DNA from 3 places in the Streptomyces sp. NPDC050528 genome. Region 2 is predicted to be linked to each of the others. Evidence: riboswitches for the same ligand, from Rfam matches in the RefSeq annotation. Region 2 holds a riboswitch; each other region holds the start of a gene.
The links. Region 2 has a riboswitch for thiamine pyrophosphate ahead of ACIBK4_RS01135 (thiamine ABC transporter substrate binding subunit). Riboswitches for the same ligand answer to the same signal wherever they lie in the genome.
Positions count from the first base shown of each region.

Region 1: another riboswitch for thiamine pyrophosphate. It lies ahead of thiO (glycine oxidase ThiO); the one in region 2 lies ahead of ACIBK4_RS01135 (thiamine ABC transporter substrate binding subunit).
Region 3: another riboswitch for thiamine pyrophosphate. It lies ahead of thiC (phosphomethylpyrimidine synthase ThiC); the one in region 2 lies ahead of ACIBK4_RS01135 (thiamine ABC transporter substrate binding subunit).

Region 1 covers NZ_JBITHH010000002.1:457,165-463,109, forward strand. The annotation lists gene ACIBK4_RS09430 (NAD(P)/FAD-dependent oxidoreductase) at 1-1,052, opposite strand, end outside; gene ACIBK4_RS09435 (hypothetical protein) at 1,097-1,435, opposite strand; TPP riboswitch at 1,487-1,598, shown strand; gene thiO (glycine oxidase ThiO) at 1,596-2,759, shown strand; gene thiS (sulfur carrier protein ThiS) at 2,756-2,956, shown strand; gene ACIBK4_RS09450 (thiazole synthase) at 2,960-3,754, shown strand; gene pknB (Stk1 family PASTA domain-containing Ser/Thr kinase) at 4,015-5,945, shown strand, end outside.
Region 2 covers NZ_JBITHH010000001.1:231,995-237,939, reverse strand. The annotation lists gene ACIBK4_RS01150 (LPO_1073/Vpar_1526 family protein) at 1-259, opposite strand, end outside; gene ACIBK4_RS01145 (hypothetical protein) at 256-438, opposite strand; gene rlmN (23S rRNA (adenine(2503)-C(2))-methyltransferase RlmN) at 853-1,959, shown strand; TPP riboswitch at 1,991-2,097, shown strand; gene ACIBK4_RS01135 (thiamine ABC transporter substrate binding subunit) at 2,094-3,173, shown strand; gene ACIBK4_RS01130 (ABC transporter permease) at 3,251-4,852, shown strand; gene ACIBK4_RS01125 (ABC transporter ATP-binding protein) at 4,877-5,938, shown strand.
Region 3 covers NZ_JBITHH010000029.1:10,880-16,824, forward strand. The annotation lists gene ACIBK4_RS50360 (cupin domain-containing protein) at 1-155, shown strand, start outside; gene ACIBK4_RS50365 (DUF5326 family protein) at 368-580, shown strand; gene ACIBK4_RS50370 (IclR family transcriptional regulator) at 1,101-1,814, shown strand; gene ACIBK4_RS50375 (SsgA family sporulation/cell division regulator) at 1,914-2,351, shown strand; gene ACIBK4_RS50380 (YibE/F family protein) at 2,567-4,021, opposite strand; TPP riboswitch at 4,093-4,282, shown strand; gene thiC (phosphomethylpyrimidine synthase ThiC) at 4,275-5,945, shown strand, end outside.

The DNA of each region.
Region 1 (5,945 bases), on a different contig from region 2:
TCGCCGCGCCACAGGGTGGTGTCGGCGGACGCGTGATGGCCGGCGTACTGGACGAACCGGCCGAACTGCTCCGACCAGAAGTACGGCACCGGGTCGTACACCGCCGGGGTCTCCCCCACGATGTTCGCGGCGACCGTGCGCGGCCCCTGGAGGGCGTTGTCCCAGTGGTGGACGAGAAGTCGCTCGCCGTACCTTCCCGAAGGGAAGGAGGCGCAGTCGCCGACCGCGTACACGTCCGGCACCGAGGTGCGCAGGTGGTCGTCGGCCAGGACCTCGCGGTGTGCGCCCAGTTCGATGCCGGAGCCGGTCAGCCAGGCGGTGGCGGGGCGGGCGCCGATACCGACCACGACGGCGCCCGCGGGCAGCCGTGAGCCGTCGTCGAGAACCACCTCGCCGGGCTCGACGTGCGCCACGCGTGCGTGCGTCCGCAGGGTGGCTCCGGCGGCGGCGTACCAGGCGGCCATCGGCGCGGCCACCTCGGCGGGCAGCGCCCCCGCGAGCGGCCGGTCCGCCGCTTCTACGACGGTGACCGCGCAGCCCGCCTCGCGCGCGGCGGTGGCGAACTCGGCGCCGATCCAGCCCGCGCCGACGACCACGATGTCGTGCTGCCGCGCGAGCACCGGGCGCAGCCGCTCGGCGTCGTCCAGGGTGCGCAGCAGATGCACTCCGGGGATGCCGTCGGCGCCCGGCAGCCGGATCGGTTCGGCACCGGTGGCGAGCACGAGGACGTCGTAGGGCACCGGGCCCTCGGCGGTGTCCAGTTCGTGGTCGGCGGGGCGCAGCCCCAACACCTCGCGCCCCAGCCGGACTTCGATGCCGAGCGCCTCGAAGTCGACGTCGAAGGCGGAGCCCTCGGCCTTGCCGAGCAGGACGGCCTTGGAGAGCGGGGGCCGGTCGTACGGCTGATGGGGTTCGGCGCCGAGGAGCGTGACGGTGCCGGTGAAGCCCTGCTCCCGTAGCGCGACCGCGGTCTGCACCCCGGCCATGCCCGCGCCGACGACGACCACGCGCCGCCCTGTCACCGTGCCCTGGTCCCGCGTCTGCTCGCTCACTCGATCACCATAGACACCTGACAAATTGTCAGGCAGTGGGCGCGTCAGGTGACCTGTTCCACAATGCTGGTCCCGTTTCCCTCCTGGGACTCCCACTCCCAGGTCTCCTCCAGGCGCACGCGACCGTCGGGCAGCTCGATCACATCGGACACGCAGTGCCCGGAGGACGTCGTCCCGTCCGTCTTCAGCTGTACGTACCGGAAGTCGATCCGGTCCCCCGCGCGCGTGCCGACGAGACGCCCCCGTACGACGTCACCGCCCGCGTACTCGGCCCAGATCTCGCCGTCCTTCTCGTGGTACGCGAACCGGGTGCGGGTGCCGACCTGACCTGGGGCCTGGTCCGCGACGGGGGCGAGGACGAGACCGTCGAGCGAGCGGGCCATGGACGGAGGCTCCCTTACTGGCGCACAAAGCACGGGCTAGGGTGGCCAAGGTAAAGCACTCGCGGGAGTCCGGACGCACCGGGCTGAGAGGGAGGCTGGCGGCCTCCGACCGTACGAACCTGATCCGGGTCATGCCGGCGAAGGGAGGGGCTGGACGCCCATGCCTGCACACACCTCAGACGTCCTCGTCGTCGGGGGCGGGATCATCGGCCTGGTCACGGCCTGGCGCGCGGCCCAACGCGGCTTCTCCACGGCCGTATTGGACCCCGAGCCGGGTGGCGGGGCCGCCCAGGTGGCCGCCGGGATGCTGGCCGCCGTCACCGAGCTCCACTACGGCGAACAGACCCTGCTCGCCCTCAACCTCGCCTCGGCGCAGCGCTACCCGGACTTCGCGGCCGAGCTGACCGACCTCACCGGCCTCGACCTCGGCTACCGCCGCTGCGGCACGCTGGCCGTCGCCCTGGACGCCGACGACCGGGCTCATCTGCGTGAACTGCACGCCCTGCAGCACCAGTCGGGGCTCGACTCCGAGTGGCTGTCGGGGCGCGAGTGCCGGCGCCTGGAGCCGATGCTCGCGCCGGGCGTGCGGGGAGGGCTCCGGGTGGACGGGGATCACCAGGTGGACCCGCGGCGGCTGGCGGGCGCGCTGGTGGCCGCCTGCGAGCGTGCCGGGGTCGTCTTCCACCGGACGTGGGCAAAGCGGCTCACGGTCGGGCGGGACCGCGCCACGGGGGTCGTCACGCGCGAGGGCGAGGTGCTGGGCGCGGACCAGGTGGTGCTCGCGGCCGGCAGCCTCAGCGGGCGGCTGGAGGGCGTCCCTGCCGACGTCCTGCCGCCCGTACGGCCCGTCAAGGGGCAGGTGCTGCGGCTGACCGTGCCGGAGCGCCACGCGCCGTTCCTGAACCGGACCGTGCGCGCCATGGTGCGCGGCAGCCAGGTCTATCTGGTGCCGCGCGAGACCGGCGAGCTGGTCGTCGGCGCGACCAGCGAGGAACTGGGCTGGGACACGACCGTCACGGCCGGCGGGGTCTACGAACTCCTGCGCGACGCCCACGAGTTGGTCCCCGGGATCACCGAACTGCCGCTCACCGAGACCCGGGCCGGACTGCGCCCCGGGTCCCCCGACAACGCGCCGCTGCTCGGCCCGACCGCCCTGCCGGGACTGCTGCTGGCCACCGGGCACTACCGCAACGGCGTGCTGCTCACGCCGGTCACCGGCGATGCCCTGGCGCATGCGCTGAGCACCGGTGAACTGCCGGACGAGGCACGCCCGTTCACCCCGAAGCGGTTCGCCCGCACGCACCTCGTGGAGCAGCCCGCATGAACATCTCCGTCAACGGCGAGCACCAGGAGATCGCTCCCGGCACGCCCCTCGACGTGCTCGTACGGTCCCTCACCCCGGCCCCCTCCGGAGTGGCCGCCGCCCTCAACGAAACCGTCGTCCCGCGCGCGGAGTGGACATCGACCTCCCTCTCCGAGGGAGACCGCGTCGAGGTCCTCACCGCCGTCCAAGGAGGCTGACCCATGGCCGACGACCCCTTCGTCCTCGGTGATACGTCCTTCACGTCCCGGCTGATCATGGGCACCGGGGGCGCCCCCAGCCTCGACGTCCTGGAGCGCGCGCTGGTGGCCTCCGGTACGGAACTCACAACGGTCGCGATGCGGCGCGTAAACGCTTCCGTGCACGGTTCGGTGCTGTCCGTGCTGGAGCGGCTCGGGATCCGGGTGCTGCCCAACACCGCGGGGTGCTTCACGGCGGGCGAGGCGGTGCTGACGGCGCGGCTGGCCCGGGAGGCGCTGGGAACCTCGCTGGTCAAGCTCGAAGTGATCGCGGACGAGCGCACGCTGCTGCCCGACCCGATCGAACTCCTCGACGCCGCCGAGACGTTGGTCGACGACGGGTTCACGGTGCTGCCGTACACGAACGACGATCCCGTGCTGGCGCGGAAGCTGGAGGACGTCGGGTGTGCGGCGATCATGCCGCTCGGGTCGCCGATCGGTTCCGGGCTCGGGATTCGCAACCCGCACAACTTCCAGTTGATCACCGAGCACGCGCGTGTGCCGGTGATTCTGGACGCGGGGGCGGGTACGGCGTCGGACGCGGCGTTCGCGATGGAGCTGGGGTGTGCGGGGGTGATGCTTGCGTCTGCGGTGACGCGGGCGCGGGAACCGGTGCTGATGGCCGACGCCATGCGGCACGCGGTGGAGGCGGGGCGACTCGCACACCGGGCCGGCCGTATCCCCCGCCGGCATTTCGCCGCAGCGTCTTCTCCTGCGGAGGGCCTTGCCGCGTTGGATCCCGAACGGCCTGCTTTCTAGGCACCCCGCGCTGCCCAACCGTTTCCTCTCCCACCCGTGCACCACCCGTTTCCAGTCGGCCAAGAGGTGGACCGCCCCCGTGGGAGTCCTCACCGTCGGCGGCTGCCGGTGCGCGGGTGGCCGTCCGCCGTGCCCCGTCTCACAGCTCAGCCGCAGACAGCCGCCCCGCCATGAGGTATCCGTCACAGCTCGGCTGCAGTACCGCCCCGAAACCGGCCGAAAACGTCGTGGTGTCAGCCTCGGCTCGTACACTCACCTGCGTGGATACGACCCTTCATGACCCTCTCGTCGGGCAGTTGCTCGACGGCCGGTATCGCGTCGACGCGCGGATCGCCGTCGGCGGGATGGCCACGGTCTACCGGGCCGTGGACACCCGCCTGGACCGGGTTCTCGCGCTCAAGGTGATGCACCCGACGCTGGCGGCCGACGGCCACTTCGTGGACCGGTTCATCCGCGAGGCGAAGTCCGTGGCACGGCTGGCGCATCCGAACGTGGTGCAGGTCTTCGACCAGGGCGCCGACCGGTCGTACGTCTATCTGGCGATGGAGTACGTCGCCGGCTGCACCCTGCGGGACGTGCTGCGCGAGCGCGGGGCGCTGCAGCCGCGGGCCGCCCTCGACATCCTGGAGCCGGTGCTGGCCGCGCTGGGCGCCGCGCACCGGGCCGGGTTCGTGCACCGGGACATGAAGCCGGAGAACGTGCTCATAGGGGACGACGGCCGGGTCAAGGTCGCCGACTTCGGGCTGGTCAGGTCCGTGGACACGGTGACCAGCACCACCGGGTCCGTGCTCGGCACGGTGTCGTATCTCGCGCCGGAGCAGATCGAGGGCACCACCGCCGACCCCCGGGTCGACGTGTACGCGTGCGGTGTCGTCCTCTACGAGATGCTCACCGGCCAGAAGCCGCACGACGGGGACTCCGCCGCGATCGTGCTCTACAAGCACCTCCACGAGGACGTCCCGCCGCCCTCGGCCGTCGTGCCCGGGCTGGCGTACGAGCTGGACGAGCTGGTCGCCACCGCCACCGCGCGCACCCCGGACCTGCGGCCCTACGACGCGGTCGCGCTGTTCGGGATGGTCCGCGAGGCGCGGGCGGGGCTGAGCGACGCGCAGCTGGACGCGGTGCCGCCGCAGGCGCTGACCTCGGAGCATCCCAACGCCGAGAACCGTACGAGTGTGATCCCGCGCTCGCTGACCGTGCCGCGTCCGCTGCCCGTCAACGAGGACGACGGGCCCGGCGGCCCGTTCAACCGGACCAGCCGGTTCGAGAGCGGTCCGCCGCTGCCGCCCCGGCGGCGCGAGGCGCGGCGCCCCCGGCGCGGGCTGCTGGCGATCGTCGCCGCCCTGCTGCTGATCGTCGGGGTCGGAGCGGGCGTCTGGTACATCAACTCCGGCCAGTTCACGAAGGTCCCGCCGCTGCTCGCGAAGACCGAGGCACAGGCGAAGGACCGGCTGAAGGACGCCGGTCTCGACGTCAAGAAGGTCGACCACGCGTACAGCGACACCGTGAAGCGCGGCACCGTCATCAGCACCGATCCGGTGTCCGGCGCGCGCATCCGGGACAACGACTCGGTGGCCCTGACCATCTCGGACGGCCCGGAGACCGTGAAGGTCCCCGACCTGACGGGCACCCGCCTGGCCAAGGCGCAGACCCTGCTGAAGCAGGACGGACTGGCGGCCGGCATGGTCACCAGGGAGTTCAACGACGACGTCCCCAAGGGCTTCGTGATCAGCACGGACCCGGAGGCGGGCACGAGCCGCCACGCGGGCTCCGCGATAGCCCTGACCGTCAGCAAGGGCAGCGCGGTCGACGTGCCCGACGTCACCGGTGAGGACCTGGAGGACGCGAAGTCCGACCTCCAGGACGCCGGTCTCAAGGTCACGGTGTCGGCCACCGAGGTCACCTCGGAGTACGACGCGGGCCAGGTCGCCCAGCAGACCCCGGCCGGCGACAGCCAGGCCGCCGAGGGCGACACGGTGACGCTGACGGTGTCCAAGGGCCGGGAGATGGTCGAGGTCCCGAGCGTGGTCGGCGCGAGCGTCGACGCCGCGACGAAGCTCCTTGAGCAGTCCGGCTTCGAGGTCAAGGAGGACCGGGGTTTGCTCGGCCTGTTCGGCGACACCGTGAAGAAGCAGTCCGTGGACGCGGGCGAGCAGGCTCCCAAGGGGTCGACGATCACGATCACCATCCG
Region 2 (5,945 bases):
GTGCTAAAAAAAGGGCTCGCTGAACGTCGGGTTTTCTTAGGGCGTCCAGTGACTCTGGGGGAATGTCTCCTAGTAGATTTTCCGTGAACTCAATTGCTCGCTCTAGTGCGGTATCGTGCGCGGTCTGGGCAAACTTGGTGATGTTCTCATTGAAGACGTCAATGGCGATTTCTTTTGCGTCACGATAGGAGACGCCAGTGTTAATGACCTCCGCTTGATAGTTCGTAGAGTTATCGCCGGATCGCTGTGTCTGTTTCACGGGTTCTTGTTAATGTCTCGGACGTTCAGGTCACGGCCTGCTTGGATGTTGGTGGAGTTTTTCCCACTTCGTTGACTCTGCTTAGCTGAGTCGCTTCTTCGATCAAAAAAGAACCAGCCGACTGCTGCAACGACGATTGCACCGCCGACTCCGCCGAACGCCCATGCGAGCACGCTCACCTTGCCTCCTCCAGAGTTGGAAGCAGGTTAGTGCCTATCTCTGATTTGTGCACCCGTTTCCCGCTGAATGTCAGATCGGTCGGCTTTCGAACTTGGGAGCAGCGTGTCGGGGCCCATGTAGTTGATCGTCGGCGTCGATCGTGTGAGGTCGCTCCGGGGTCGCGTCACTTCTGCGCAACAACAGGAAAGCTCGAACGAGAGAGGGGCTACTCCTCCACTGGTCGCGGCGGGTGCGGTGCCAGCTTCTGTCGCAGCACTCTCGTTGGCGCGCTGGCCTGCGTGAACGTCTATCGAGCTGGGCCGTGTGTGGGCCGTCCAAGGGGAACCAATGACGGACAGAGACGACCAACGACGACCACAGCGCATGGCTAGGGCCCCAGGTCACACGATTCGATCTGCGACACTGGTACAGCCATGCCTAAGCCCGGAGAACTCACATTCGTCGCCCCGCGCGGAGCCCAGAAGCCGCCGCGGCACCTCGCCGACCTCACGCCCGCCGAGCGCAAGGAAGCCGTCGCCGCGGTCGGGGAGAAGCCGTTTCGCGCCAAGCAGCTCTCGCAGCACTACTTCGCGCGGCTCGCGCACGACCCGGCGGAGTGGACCGACATCCCCGCCGGTTCGCGCGCCAAGCTGCAGGAGGCGCTGCTTCCTGAGCTGATGACCGTCGTACGGCATCTGTCGACCGACCAGGACACCACCCGCAAGACGCTGTGGCGGCTGTTCGACGGGACGCTCGTCGAGTCCGTGCTGATGCGGTACCCGGACCGGGTCACCATGTGCATCAGCTCTCAGGCGGGGTGCGGGATGAACTGCCCGTTCTGCGCGACCGGACAGGCCGGCCTGGACCGGAATCTGTCGACCGGCGAGATCGTGCACCAGATCGTCGACGGCATGCGGGCGTTGCGGGACGGCGAGATCCCCGGCGGTCCCGCGCGGCTCTCCAACATCGTCTTCATGGGTATGGGCGAGCCCCTCGCCAACTACAAGCGGGTCGTCCAGTCCATCCGCGCCCTCACCGACCCCGAGCCGGACGGCCTCGCCCTCTCGCAGCGCGGGATCACCGTCTCGACGGTCGGACTGGTCCCGGCGATCCACCGCTTCGCGGACGAGGGCTTCAAGTGCCGCCTCGCGATCTCGCTGCACGCGCCGGACGACGAGCTGCGCGACACCCTGGTCCCCGTGAACACCCGGTGGAAGGTGCGCGAGGTCCTCGACGCGGGCTGGGAGTACGCGGCGAAGTCCGGGCGCCGGCTGTCCATCGAGTACGCGCTGATCCGCGACATCAACGACCAGGCGTGGCGCGGTGACCGGCTCGGCAGGCTCCTCAAGGGCAAGCCCGTGCACGTCAACCTCATCCCGCTGAACCCGACGCCGGGCTCGAAGTGGACCGCCTCCCGTCCCGAGGACGAGAAGGCGTTCGTCGAGGCCATCGCGGCCCACGGGGTGCCGGTCACCGTCCGGGACACCCGTGGCCAGGAGATCGACGGAGCGTGTGGCCAGCTCGCGGCCACCGAGCGGTAATCTTCACCTGTACCACCTGTACGTACACCTTCATATCCGACAGGGGAGCGCGAAGCGCTGAGAGTGCGGCAATCGGGCCGCAGACCCTCTGAACCTCGCCCAGGTCATTCTGGGTAGGAAGTTCGGTCATCACCGTGAACACCAAGAAGTACTGTGCTGTGCTCGTCGGCCTCGGCCTGCTCGCACTCTCCGCGTGCGGGTCGGGGTCGGACGGAAGCAGCGGCTCCGGATCCGACAAGACGGTCACCCTCGTCAGCCACGACTCGTGGGCCGTGTCGAAGAAAGTCCTCAAGGACTTCGAGAAGCAGTCCGGCTACACGGTCAAGGTCCTCAAGGACGGCGACGCCGGCCAGGCCGTCAACAAGGCGATCCTCACCAAGGACAACCCCCAGGGCGACGTCTTCTTCGGCGTCGACAACACCCTGCTCTCCCGCGCCCTCGACAACGGCCTCTTCCAGTCCTACGACGCGAAGGGCTCCGCCACCGTCAAGCCCGCGTACCGCGTCGACCAGACCAAGCACCGGGTCACGCCCATCGACACCGGCGACATCTGCGTCAATTACGACAAGGCCTACTTCAGCAAGCACAAGCTGACCCCGCCGACCTCCTTCGCGGACCTGGTCAAGCCCGAGTACAAGAACCTCCTCGTCACCGAGAACGCGGCCACCTCCTCGCCCGGCCTCGGGTTCCTGCTCGGCAGTGCGGCGCAGTACGGCGACGACGGTTGGCAGGCGTACTGGAAGAAGCTCAAGGCCAACGGCGTCAAGGTCGTCGACGGCTGGGAGCAGGCCTACGACCAGGAGTTCTCCGGTTCCGCCGGCGGCAAGAAGGCGGGCGGCGACCGGCCCCTCGTCGTCTCCTACGCCTCCTCGCCGCCCGCCGAGGTCATCTACGCCGACCCGAAGCCGACCACCGCGCCCACCGGGGTGTCGTACGGCACCTGCTTCCGGCAGACCGAGTACGCGGGGCTGCTCAGCAACGCGCGGAACACCAAGGGCGGCAAGGCGTTCCTGGACTTCCTGCTGACCAAGGAGTTCCAGCAGGACATGCCGCTCAACATGTTCGTCTACCCGGTGATCCAAGGCGCCCAGGTACCGCAGGAGTTCGTGCAGTACGGCCGCCAGGCCCCGGACCCCGAGACCATGGCGCCCGCGAAGATCGCCGCCGACCGGGACCAGTGGGTCAAGTCGTGGACCTCGCTCGTACTGAAGTAGCCGAAGCGGCTGAAGTAGCGGAGGCGGCCCCGCGAAAGTCCCTCAAGAACAGGGGCGGCGCGACGCGGCTCGGGCTCATGGCCCTGCCCGTCGCGTTCTTCGCGGTGTTCTTCGCCTACCCCGTCGCCGCGATCGTCGCGCGCGGCCTCAAGGTCGACGGCGCCTGGCAACTGGGCCGTATCGGGGACGTGTTGGTCCAGTCCGACATCCGGCACGTGCTCTGGTTCACCACCTGGCAGGCGCTCGCGTCCACCGCGCTCACGCTGCTGATCGCGCTCCCCGGCGCATACGTCTTCGCGCGCTTCGACTTCCCGGGGAGACATGTCCTGCGGGCCGTCGTCACCGTCCCCTTCGTGCTGCCGACGGTCGTCGTCGGTACGGCGTTCCTCGCGCTCGTCGGCCGGGGCGGACTCCTCGACGACCTGTGGGGCGTACGGCTGGACACCACCGTGTGGGCCATCCTGCTCGCGCACGTCTTCTTCAACTACGCGGTCGTCGTACGGACGGTGGGCGGCCTCTGGGCCCAGCTCGACCCGCGTCAGGAGGAGGCCGCGCGGATGCTGGGCGCCTCCCGGCTCCGGGCCTGGCGGAAGGTGACGCTGCCCGCGCTCGGGCCCGCCGTGGCCGCCGCCGCGCTGATGGTCTTCCTCTTCACCTTCACGTCCTTCGGCGTGGTCCAGATCCTCGGCGGCCCGACTTTCTCGACCCTCGAAGTCGAGATCTACCGCCAGACTTCGGAGGTCTTCGACCTGTCCACGGCGGCCGTCCTGACGATCGTCCAGTTCGTCGCGGTCGGCGCGATCCTCGCCGTCCACGCCTGGACGGTACGGCGACGGGAGAGCGTCCTACGGCTCGTGGACCCGGCGGTGACCGCACGGCGCCCGCGCGGGGCCGGCCAGTGGACCCTGCTGGCCGGAGTCGTCGCGTCCATCGCCGTACTGCTTCTGCTGCCGCTCGCCGTGCTGGTCCAACGCTCGCTGGACACACCGGACTTCGGGTACTACCGCGCGCTGACCCACGACGACGGCGGCACCTTCCTCGTCCCGCCGATCGCCGCGATCGGCAACTCGCTGGAGTACGCCGTCGCCGCCACCGCCATCGCCGTGGTGATCGGCGGACTCGCAGCCGCTGCCCTGACCCGGCGCGATGCCGGGCGGCTGGTGCGGGGTTTCGACGCGCTGCTGATGCTGCCGCTCGGGGTGTCGGCGGTGACGGTCGGCTTCGGGTTCCTGATCTCGCTCGACAAACCCCCGGTGGATCTGCGGAGTTCATGGATCCTGGTGCCGCTCGCGCAGGCGCTGGTCGGCGTGCCCTTCGTCGTACGGACGATGTTGCCCGTACTGCGGGCGGTGGACGGGCGGCTGCGGGAGGCTGCGGCCGTGCTCGGGGCGTCGCCCTGGCGGGTGTGGCGCGAGGTCGATCTGCCGCTCGTACGGCGGGCGTTGCTGATCGCCGCCGGGTTCGCGTTCGCGGTGTCGCTGGGGGAGTTCGGGGCGACGGTGTTCATCGCGCGGCCCGACAACCCGACCCTGCCGGTCGCGGTGGCCCGGCTGCTGTCCCGGCCCGGTGATCTCAACTACGGCCAGGCGATGGCCCTTTCGACGATTCTGATGGTGGTGTGCGCGGTGGCCCTCCTGGTCCTTGAGCGGCTGCGCACCGACCGGACGGGGGAGTTCTAGATGCCGTCGAACCTGACACCGGACATGCCGCTGGATCTTTCGCCGAGCGTGCCGCAGAACAGGCCGCTGCTCAGCCTTGAGGGCGCGACCGTACGGTTCGGCGGGCGCCCGGTGCTGGACGCCGTCGACCTCGGGGTCGTCGAGCACGAGATCGTGTGTGTCCTCGGCCCCAGCGGCAGCGGCAAGTCGACGCTGCTGCGGGCGGTCGCCGGGCTTCAACCCCTGGACTCCGGGCGGGTGTTGCTCGACGACCGGGACCAGTCGGGCGTGCCCGCGCACAAGCGCGGTGTGGGTCTGATGTTCCAGGACCATCAGCTGTTCCCACAGCGGGACGTGGCCGGCAATGTCGCCTTCGGGTTGCGCATGCACGGGGCGTCGAAGAAGCAACAGGACGCCCGGGTGGGCGAGTTGCTGGACCTTGTAGGCCTGCCGGGAGCGGCCCACCGTGCCGTCGCCGGGCTGTCCGGCGGTGAGCAGCAACGGGTGGCGCTGGCACGGGCGTTGGCGCCCCGCCCTCGTCTCCTCATGCTCGACGAACCGCTCGGCCAGCTCGACCGGTCGCTGCGGGAACGGCTGGTCGTCGAACTCCGGGAACTCTTCGGCACGTTGGGCACGACCGTGCTCGCGGTCACGCACGACCAGGGCGAGGCGTTCGCACTGGCCGACCGGGTGGTGGTGATGCGGGACGGCCGAATCGCCCAGTCCGGTACGCCGCTTGAGGTCTGGCAGCACCCCGCCGACGAGTTCGTGGCCCGCTTCCTCGGCTTCGACAACGTGGTCGAGGCCACGGTCGTAGGAGAGGCCGCAGACACCCCCTGGGGCAAGGTCCCGGTCCCCGAGAACGCCCCGCAGGGCACCCACCCGCTCCTCGTACGCCCCGCCGGCGTACGGCTGTTGGCGGCCGACGAGGGCCTGCGCTGCACGGTCGCCGCCCGCACCTTCAAGGGCACCCATGTCGCCGTACAGCTCCAGCCGGAGGGTGCGCCGCGTCTGGAGGCGGCCTGTGCGCTGCGGGAGGCGCCGGAGGTCGGGAGCGCGGTCGGGGTGGAGTTCGACGCGGCCGAGATCGTCGTACTCGGCGGCTAGCGCGCAC
Region 3 (5,945 bases), on a different contig from region 2:
TGGTGAGCGGCCGGGCCGCGATCACCGTCGGCATGGAGACCACCCAGGTGGCGCGCGGCAGCGTCGTCTATGTGCCGGCCGGGGTGGCCCACAAGTTCCACCACATCAGCGAGGACCTGCGGGTGCTGGTGGTGTTCTCGCCTCCGGAGGCCTGAGCCTCCGCAGACCCGGCTCTCCACCCGAAGCCTGACCCGTGTCTCAGGGTTCCCTAGGGGAACGGTCAGGGGAGGACAAGGGATGCGAGGCCCCCGTTCGGCCTTCGCCCGCCCTAGCATCGAGTGCAGGACATCAGAGATCCGGCACGGGAGTGCCGGACACAGACCGGACCCGGTTCGAGCGACGGGCGGAGAGGTACAGGACGAGGACAATGCGAGAGATCTTCGCGGGACTGCCGTGGTGGGTGAAGTGGGTCGCGGTGCCGGTCATCGCCCTGGTCGTGTTCGGCGGGCTGATAACGGCCGTCCTGACCGTCGTCATCGGACTGCTCTTCAAGGCGCTGGTCTTCGTGGCGCTGGTCGGCGGACTGGTCTACGTCGTGCGGAAGTTCACGTCGAGCTCCTCCTCGCGCGGCGACTGGTGAGGTTCCCGCGGGGAGACCGGTGATCGGTAACAGGAATCACCGGTTCCCTCGGGCGGGGGAAGTTTTCCGGACGGGCCGTCTGCGGGCGGTGGTTGGCGGTTAAAGTCCGGAATTCGACGCGGGGACGAACCCCGCGGGCGGCGCACCCCCTCCCCGTGTTCCCCGCACGGGCTGCCCCCTCGCGCTCCGGGAGTGACCCTTGGCCACGGTTGACACCGCACCCGTAGAACCACACGCACCCCCCACCCAGCTCGTACCACCCAGTCGGCCGCGCTCAGTCTCGATCCCCGCGCAGCTACGACCCGTGCCGGCACCGGCGCAGCCACGCCCCGTGGCAACTCCCGCGCGGTCAGGCCCCGTTGCGACCCCGCCGCGACAGCGTTCCGCGGCGCCGGCCACCGAGGCCCCCGACCGGCGGCAGCCCGCCCCCGACCAGCAGCTACCCGCCCCTGACCGGCAGTCGTCCGCCGCCGACCAACACCAGTCCGCCGCCACCCTCATCGGCTCCGTGCAACGGGCCATGCGCCTGCTGGAGTCCGTCGCCGGACACGACCACGGAGCTCCCGCCAAGCAACTGGCCCGCGAGACCGGCCTCGCCCTTCCCACGGCGTACCACCTGCTGCGCACCCTGGTGTACGAGGGCTATCTCCGCCGTGACAAGGGGCTGTTCTTCCTCGGGGAGGCGGCTGAGCGGCTGAGCAGCAGCGGGGCGCAGGAGAAACGTCGCAGCACGATCGTCGACGCGTTGGCGCAGTGGCGGGATTTGATCGGTGTGCCGGTGTACTACGCGATGTACCGCGACGGCGAGATCGAGGTCCTGTGCGTCTCCGACACCGCCGGCAATCCGGCGGTCGAGGAGTGGGCGGACTTCCGCGAGACCGGGCACGCGCACGCGATCGGGCAGTGTCTGCTGGCCCAGTTGGGTGAGGACGTCCGCCGCGACCACCTCGACCGCTACCCCGTGCGGTCTCTCACGCCGTACACCGTGCGTGACGACCACTCACTGTTGCGGCGACTGGACCGGATGCGGCGGACGGAGCTGGTGGTGGAGCGTCAGGAGTACGCGCTGGGGACGGTCTGCGCGGCGATTCCGATCACACTCGGCGCCACGGCCGCCACGATGGCCATCTCGCTGCCCGCGCATCAGGCCGAGCGACTGCCGGTCGCGGCACGGCAGTTGCAGACCGAGGTCGACAGGCTTCTGGGGTCGCTCGCGCTCTCTATCAGTATCTGAAAACTTACTCCTTGTGATCTAACGTGTACGTTCAGCAATATTCCTTCAGTGTCACGGGGATCATTCCCGGCCAGGCGACGGCAGTTGACGGGATAGGCGATGCGCGAGTCCGTACAGGCAGAGGTCATGATGAGCTTCCTCGTTTCCGAGGAGCTCTCCTTCCGTATCCCGGTCGAGCTGGGCTACGAGACGTCCGATCCGTACGCCGTGCGGCTGACCTTCCATTTGCCGGGCGATGCCCCGGTGACCTGGACCTTCGGTCGCGAGCTGCTGATCGATGGGGTGGGCATGGCGTGCGGGGAGGGCGACGTGCGGATCGAGCCCGTCGACCCGGAGACGCTGGGCGAGGTGCTGATCCGGCTTCAGGTGGGCAGCGACCAGGCGCTGTTCCGCACCGGCGCGGCCCCGCTCGTGGCGTTCCTCGACCGCACCGACCGACTGGTGCCGCTCGGCCAGGAGGGCGCCCTCGCGGACTTCGACACCCACCTCGACGAGGCGCTGGACCGCATTCTGGCGGAGGAGCAGAGCGCGGGGTGACGTGGTCCGGCGGTAGGGGGTCGGGAAGTTGGCGTAACGCTTCGCCACGGACCCTGAACCGAAGCCGCTGGAGGCGCCGCGAGCCCTGAAGGGCCCTGTGGAGTTCTGAAGGCCCCGTGTGAGCTTGAAGGCTTGGGGGGCCCGAGGATCCGCAGTAACGCTTCTGCGTGGCCCTCTGGGGCGGTTCTCGCCGCCCACCGCAGTGCCGGTGGCGCTCAGTGCTTGCGGCGTCGGCCCTTCCCGCCGCGCGCCGCCGCGGGCTTGGCACTCGGCGCCGCCGTGGCCGCCGTAGCCCCACCCGCTGAAACCGCACCGCCTGCCGGTACCGCACCGGCCGGAGCCGCATCGGGTCCCGGTCGGTCCGCCGAGACGACCAGGGCCGCGAGGGCCGTGGTGACCGGTACCGATGCGACCAGGCCGATCGAACCCACCAGCGTGCGCACGATCTCCTCGGCGACCAACTCGCTGTTGGCGACCGCCCCGACGCTGCTCTGCGCGATGGAGAAGAGCAGGAGCAGTGGCAGAGCGGCGCCCGCGTAGGCGAGGACGAGGGTGTTGACGACGGATGCGATGTGGTCGCGGCCGATGCGGATGCCGGCGCGGTACAGCCCGCGCCAGCCCATCGACGGGTTGGCCTCGTGCAGTTCCCAGACCGCCGAGGTCTGGGTGACCGTCACGTCGTCGAGCACACCGAGCGAACCGATGATGACGCCGGCGAGGAGCAGACCGCTCATGTCGATCGACGGGTACAGCCCGTGGATCAGGCCGGTGTTGTCGTCCGTGTTGCCGGTCAGCGCGGCCCAGCCGATGAACACGGAGCCCAGGACGCCGATCAGCACCAGTGACATCAGGGTGCCGAGTACCGCCACGGACGTACGGGCCGACAGACCGTGGCACATGTAGAGGGCGATCAGCATGATGGCGCTCGAACCGACCACCGCCACGATCAGCGGGTTCGAGCCGTGCAGGATCGCGGGCAGGATGAAGAAGTTCAGGATCATGAAGCTGATGGCCAGCGCGATCAGCGCCATGACACCGCGCAGCCGGCCCACCACCACGACGGCCAGCGCGAAGATCCCGGCGAGCAGCGCCATCGGGAATTTACGGTTCACATCGGTGACGGAGTACTGCAGATCCTTGGGCGCGGAGGGCTCGTACGCGACCACGACCTTCTCGCCCTGATGCAACTGCCGTGACTGGTCGGGCTGCACGATCTCCGTGAACGTACGGCCCTTGTCCTTGCCGGTGGAGACCGTGACCGTGGCCTTCTTGCAGGTACCGGCCGCCTCCTGCGCCGCCGACGAGCCCTCGGCGGTGGAGGTGTCCCCGGTCGAGCCCCCGCCCGAGGCGTTCACCGACGAGCAGCTCACGCTGACGACCTTGGTGACCGTCGCCTGCTGGGTCTGCCGGTCGAAGCCGACGCCGGTGCGCTTGTGCGAGGGGGCGCCGCCGGGCCACAGCACCACCATGCCGACCACGACCGCCACGGTGAACGGGATCAGGATCGCCGCGATGACCTTGCGCAGGTGCCGGGAGACGGGGGCGGCGGGACCATGGCTGTGCGAATGACCGTGACCGCCTTCACCGGACCCGTGGTCGTCGCCGGATCCATGGTCGTGGCCATGCGGCGGCCCGGTCGGCGGGTACGGGGGCTGCTGTGTCGTGGTCACCGCCCGATCATCGCAAGAACGCCGGAGGCCCACTGTTCACCGCGCCACTTATGACGCTAGCGTGGAGGCACCTTTGCACACGCGGGAGCTCGGAGCACCGGGCTGAGAGGGCGCTGACCTTCGTCTCTGCGATGTTTCACGGGAAACGTCACCTGAATCGAGTGATGTTTCACATGAAACATCGGCTGACGGAAGCCGCTGCGTCGACCGCCGAACCTGTTACCGGGTAATGCCGGCGTAGGGAGTAGGTCTCATGACCAACAAGGATGTACGCACGCCTGCCTCCAGCCAGGACGAACAGCCCATTCCGGGTGAGGAGTCCGCACGGGCCGAGCAGCCCACGGAGGCCGGGAAGTCCATCGGCTGGCACAAGGGGTACGTCGCGGGCTCGCGCCCCGATCTGCGGGTGCCGGTCCGTCAGGTGCACCTCACCAACGGGCAGTCCGTGACGCTGTACGACACCTCCGGCCCGTACACCGATCCGCTCGTCGACACCGATGTCCGCAGGGGGCTGGCGCCGCTGCGGGAGAACTGGATCATCGCCCGCGGCGACACCGAGGAGTACGCGGGCCGGCCCGTCCGCCCCGAGGACGACGGGATCAAGCACACCTCACCGCGCGGCGGACTGCGCAACCTGGACGCGGTCTTCCCCGGGCGGCCGCGTCAGCCGCGCCGAGGCCGCGACGGTACGGCGGTCACGCAACTCGCCTATGCGCGGCGGGGCGAGATCACGCCCGAGATGGAGTTCGTGGCCGTACGCGAGAACGTCGAGGCCGAGATCGTCCGGGAGGAGATCGCGGCCGGGCGGGCGGTGCTGCCCGCCAACGTGAACCATCCCGAGATCGAGCCGATGATCATCGGCAAGCGGTTCCTGGTGAAGGTCAACGCCAACATCGGCAATTCCGCGGTCACTTCCTCCATCGAGGAGGAGGTCGAGAAGATGACCTGGGCGACGCGGTGGGGCGCCGACACGGTCATGGACCTGTCCACCGGCCGCAATATCCACACCACGCGCGAGTGGGTGCTGCGCAACTCCCCCGTCCCCATCGGCACGGTGCCGCTCTACCAAGCGCTTGAAAAGGTCGACGGCCGCGCCGAGGAGCTGACCTGGGAGATCTACAAGGACACGGTCGTCGAACAGGCCGAACAGGGCGTGGACTACATGACCGTCCACGCGGGCGTACGGCTGCCGTTCGTACCGCTGACGGCGAACCGCAAGACCGGCATCGTCTCGCGCGGCGGCTCGATCATGGCGGCCTGGTGCCTCGCGCACCACAAGGAATCGTTCCTCTACGAGAACTTCGAGGAACTGTGCGAGATCCTCGCCGCCTACGACGTCACGTACTCGCTCGGCGACGGCCTGCGGCCCGGTTCGATCGCGGACGCCAACGACGAGGCGCAGTTCGCGGAGTTGAGGACGCTCGGGGAACTCAACACGATCGCGAAGCGTTTCAACGTACAGACCATGATCGAGGGCCCGGGACATGTCCCGATGCACAAGATCAAGGAGAACATCGACCTTCAGCAGGAGATCTGTGATGAAGCTCCGTTCTATACGCTCGGCCCGCTGACGACGGACGTCGCGCCTGCGTACGACCACATCACTTCCGGCATCGGTGCCGCGATGATCGCCTGGTGGGGCACGGCCATGCTCTGCTATGTCACGCCCAAGGAGCACTTGGGCCTGCCCAATCGTGACGACGTCAAGACCGGCGTCATCACCTACAAGATCGCCGCCCACGCAGCCGACCTCGCCAAGGGGCACCCAGGTGCACAGGAGTGGGACGACGCGCTGTCCGACGCCCGCTTCGAATTCCGCTGGGAGGACCAGTTCAACCTGGCCCTCGACCCGGACACGGCACGGGAGTTCCACGACGAGACACTTCCGGCCGAGCCCGCCAAGACGGCCCACTTCTGCTCGATG